Regions from separate parts of the Rhizobium sp. F40D2 genome, predicted to be linked through region 1. Evidence: predicted binding sites of a transcription regulator. Region 1 holds the regulator's gene; the other holds the start of a gene.
The links. The regulator PhoB, encoded in region 1, activates phosphate uptake and scavenging genes when phosphate is short. The targets are predictions, from matches to a motif close to TGTCATNNANCTGTCAT.
Positions count from the first base shown of each region.

Region 2: the regulator PhoB is predicted to act here: its motif matches at 1,302-1,318, upstream of pstS (phosphate ABC transporter substrate-binding protein PstS).

Region 1 is NZ_CM131436.1:1,030,305-1,032,701, reverse strand. It holds gene phoU (phosphate signaling complex protein PhoU) at 31-744, shown strand; gene phoB (phosphate regulon transcriptional regulator PhoB) at 887-1,570, shown strand; gene ACS4RS_RS04935 (GcrA family cell cycle regulator) at 1,812-2,345, opposite strand.
Region 2 is NZ_CM131436.1:4,528,134-4,530,530, reverse strand. It holds gene ACS4RS_RS22125 (bifunctional diguanylate cyclase/phosphodiesterase) at 1-1,097, shown strand, start outside; gene pstS (phosphate ABC transporter substrate-binding protein PstS) at 1,432-2,397, shown strand, end outside.

The sequences.
Region 1 (2,397 bases):
AGCCTTCCCGTTATTCGAGGATAAAGCCCCATGGCATCGACACATATTTTTTCTGCCTATGATGATGATCTGAAGTTCCTGTCCCGGCGGATTTCCGAAATGGGCGGCCTGGCCGAGCAGATGGTCAGCGAGGCCGTACGCGCCCTGGTCAACGGCGATACCGCGCTGGCCCAGAAGGTCATTTCCGACGACGTGATCCTCGATCACGCCGAGCGCGAAATCGGCGACAAGGCGATCGTCACCATTGCCCGCCGCCAGCCGATGGCCTCGGACCTGCGCGAAATCATGGGTTCGATCCGCATCGCCGCCGATCTCGAACGCGTCGGCGACCTTGGCAAGAACACCGCCAAGCGCGTCATCGCCGTGCAGAGCACCGGCGTCCCGCGCAAGCTCGCCCGCGGCCTCGAGCACCTGTCGGAGCTGGCGCTCGTCCAGCTCAAGGAAGTGCTCGACGTCTACACGACGCGCGCTGCCGACAAGGCCAATGCGATCCGCGAACGCGACAACGAGATCGACGCGATGTACACCTCGCTGTTCCGCGAGCTCTTGACCTACATGATGGAAGATCCGCGCAACATCACCAGCTGCACGCATCTGCTCTTCTGCGCCAAGAACATCGAGCGCATCGGCGACCACGCCACCAACATCGCCGAGACGATCTATTACATGGCAACCGGGGCACAGCCGGAAGGCGACCGTCCGAAGGACGACAGCGCCAACACCGTCGGCGCGGTCACGGAATAGCCGCGCACCAGCCCACCAGCAGATTGTATGCGCGCCCATGTGGGGCGCGCAAAGAGGTCGCAGCCAATTTTCTGATTTTGCGCAGGATGCATTGCTTAAATCATCCCCGGTTTAAGGATCATGCGCGAGGAGACCGACACGCATGATCCCGAGAGTTGCAGTTGTTGAAGACGAGGAAGCCCTGAGCGTGCTTCTTCGCTACAATCTCGAAGCTGAGGGCTTCGAGGTCGATACCATCCTTCGTGGCGACGAGGCCGAAATCAGGCTTCAGGAGCGCACGCCCGACCTCCTCATCCTCGACTGGATGCTGCCCGGCGTCTCCGGCATCGAACTCTGCCGGCGCCTGCGCATGCGGCCGGAAACCGAGCGCCTGCCGATCATCATGCTGACGGCGCGCGGCGAAGAGAGCGAGCGCGTCCGCGGGCTTTCGACAGGGGCCGACGATTACGTCGTCAAGCCTTTCTCGACCCCGGAACTCGTCGCCCGCGTCAAGGCGATGCTACGCCGCGCCCGCCCCGAGGTGCTGTCGACCGTGCTGAAATGCGGCGATATCGAACTCGACCGCGAAACCCACCGCGTCCACCGCAAGAGCCGCGAAGTCCGCCTCGGCCCGACCGAATTCCGCCTGCTGGAATTTCTGATGTCGTCGCCCGGCCGGGTCTTCTCCCGCTCGCAGCTGCTCGACGGCGTCTGGGGCCACGACATCTATGTCGACGAACGCACCGTCGACGTCCATGTCGGCCGCCTGCGCAAGGCGCTGAACTTCTCCAACATGCAGGACGTCATCCGCACCGTCCGCGGTGCCGGTTATTCGATGGAAGCCTGAGGGGTTTCCGATAAAGTCGAACAAGTGCCCCTCACCCTAGCCCTCTCCCCGTTTTACGGGGAGAGGGGACGTGCCATGCGAGGCGTAGGCGAGGGACGGAGACGTTGCGGCATATCCCCTTCGCCCCGTCTACGGGGAGAAGGTGGCGGCAGCCGGATGAGGGGCAGCCACCCCCAACCCATTCCCCACAAAAAAACGGGCTTTGCAGCCCGTTTTCGCATGTCGACAATGTCTTACCCGCTCAGCTCGCCCGCGCTGCCGCCCGGCGTCGTTCGTTGACCGGCTGGTAGGCAAGCCGCTGGTGGTAGCTGCAATAGGGCGAATTGTCGGGGGACTCGCAGCCGCAGAAATGGAAGTCGTCCTTCAGCGGATCGCCGACCGGCCACTTGCAGGTGCGTTCGGTCAGTTCGGTCAGGCCGAGGCGGCGCGAGATCGGCACGACCACGTTGCCCTTCGGCACGTATTCCATTTCCTCGACCGTTTCGATTTCGATCTCTTCCTTCAGCATCGTTGCGCCCTGCTGGCGGGTAACGGTGCGGGTGGCGATCCGCGAGGCATAGTTCGGTGCGCGCGGCGCCGATGTATTGCGTTTCGGCGTCCGCGCCGTGGCGGCCGTGCCGCCGGCCTTGGCGCGGCCGGGAAGGCTCAGCCGGTGCACCTTGCCGATCACGGCGTTTCTGCTGACACCGCCAAGTTGCGCCGCGATCTGGCTGGCGCTCAGTCCTTCGGCCCAGAGCTTCTTGAGTTTCTCGACCCGCTCGTCTGTCCAGTTCATGCCCTGTCTCCACCTTTTGCGTTGGTGATGGCAGAATCCCTCACCGTTGTCC
Region 2 (2,397 bases), 1.1 Mb from region 1:
GCGATGATTTGATCCGGCTGGTCTCGAACGCGCTGATGGCCTGCCACCCCGAAGTCGTTGCCGCGGCCCGGCTGGGAGGCGACGAATTTGCGCTGGTGCACATTGGGTCCGCCACCTGCGAAGATATGGAAAAAACCATTCTGGCGCTGTTTGCCGAGCCTTTCAAAATCGACGGCCGGACGATCGAAGTCGGCGCAAGCATCGGAGCTGCCGCCGGCGACGGAGACGTTAAGTCCTTGGAGCTTCTGCGCAGAGCGGACATGGCTCTCTATCGCGCCAAGGCAAATGGCCGAGGCCAGGCGATCGAATACGATCCCGAGCTGGACGAGGAGCGCCGACGGGTCGCCGAACTGGAAGGCCTGTTGAAAGGCGCCATCGGCAGTGGTGCGATCGAGGCCGTTTTTCAGCCTCTCGTCTCTGCCACGACAGGCGCTGTCACCGGTCTTGAAGCGCTGGCGCGCTGGCGAACCGCAACGGGAAACATCAGCCCGGAGATTTTCATCCCGCTCGCAGAGAGGTGCGGCCTCATCGATGCGCTTGGCGTTCACATGCTGAGAACATCGATCGAGCATGCCAGGAACTGGCCCGATCTGGCATTGTCTGTGAACGTCTCGCCAATCCAGCTCTGCAATCCCGAATTTGCCGCCGAGGTGATTTCGGTCCTGCAGGAACTTGATTTCGATCCAAAGCGCCTGACCTTGGAAATTACCGAAGGCGTCCTGATGACGAATCCGGATCAGGCCCGGCGGTCGATAGGTCAACTCAAGCGCGTCGGCATAAAGTTCGCTCTCGATGATTTTGGCTGCGGCTACGCCAGCATTGGCGCATTGCGGCAGTTCGGTTTCGACCGCATGAAGATCGACCGCTCGCTTGTGTCCGCTCTCGATGAAGGCGCCAACGGCGCCGACGTCCTTCGGGCGACCATTTCGCTTGCGACCGCCCTGCAGATTCCCGTGACCGCCGAAGGCATCGAGAACAGCCGCCAGGCGGCAATCTTGCGAGAGGCCGGCTGCGATCAGCTTCAGGGGTATCTGATGGGCAGACCCATGTCGGCACGCGACATATCCAGCAAGCTGGAAGAAGAGGCAGCCGCCTGACGCGCCATCGATGGGCGTTGCAGCTGCAGGGGCTCTCGTTTGGGAAGCCTGAACGAGGCATTTCCCTTCTTGCTGCGGCAATCCACCGCAGCGCCATGCGTCAATCTGTTCCGATGTTTTTTGCTAAAGCTTTGTTAAATCTGCGATTTAGCTGGAAGGACGCAGGTGCGGTATTCGATGCACGCGGCTTCGACCGTCGAAAAGCGTCATTAAGCTGTAATAAAACGCGCCTAGCCCGCCTGATGTGACGGGGATTTCAGCGCTCCAGACAATGGCACCCCCTCCATGGCGCTGGTCTCGTCATCCTGTCCATTCCATTAGGGAAGCGCTTCATATGCTCACCAGGAAACTCCTCTCGGCCTGCCTCGGTGCGGGCCTTGTTGCCGCTCTGGCGGTTTCGGCATCTGCTGCCGATATCACCGGCGCCGGTTCCACCTTCGTCTATCCCGTTCTGTCCAAGTGGTCCGCCGACTACAACAAGCAGACCGGCGACAAGCTGAACTACCAGTCGATCGGTTCGGGCGGCGGTATCGCCCAGATCAAGGCTGCAACGGTCGATTTCGGCGCATCCGATAAGCCGCTCGAGCCCAAGGAACTGTCGGATGGCGGTTTCGGCCAGTTCCCGCTCATCGTCGGCGGCATCGTTCCGGTCATCAACGTCAAGGGCATCAAGTCGGGCGAGCTGAAGCTCACCGGCAAGGTTCTTGCCGATATCTATCTCGGCAACGTCACCAAGTGGAACGACAAGGCCATCGCCGATCTGAACCCGGGCCTGAAGCTGCCCGACAGCCAGATCGCCGTCGTCCACCGCTCGGACGGTTCGGGCACCTCCTTCAACTGGACGAACTACTTCTCCAAGGTCAACGAAGACTGGAAGAGCAAGGTCGGTGAAGGCACCGCCGTCAACTGGCCGGTCGGCATCGGCGGCAAGGGCAATGAAGGCGTCGCCGCCTATGTCACGCGCGTGAAGGATCTGATCGGCTACGTCGAATATGCCTACGCCCTGCAGAACAAGCTGCCCTACGCTCTGATCCAGAACGCTGCCGGCCAATATCCGAAGCCGAATGCCGATAGCTTCTCGGCGGCTGCCGCCAGCGCCGAATGGACCAAGGCTCAGGATTTCTACCTGATCATGACCAACGCGCCGGGTGAAAAGGCCTGGCCGGTGACCGCCACGACCTGGGCGATCATGTACAAGGATCCGAAGGATGCGGCGCGCTCCAAGGCTGCCTTCGCCTTCTTCAAGTGGGCGCTCGAAAACGGTCAGAAGGAAGCCTCTTCCCTCGATTACGTTCCGCTT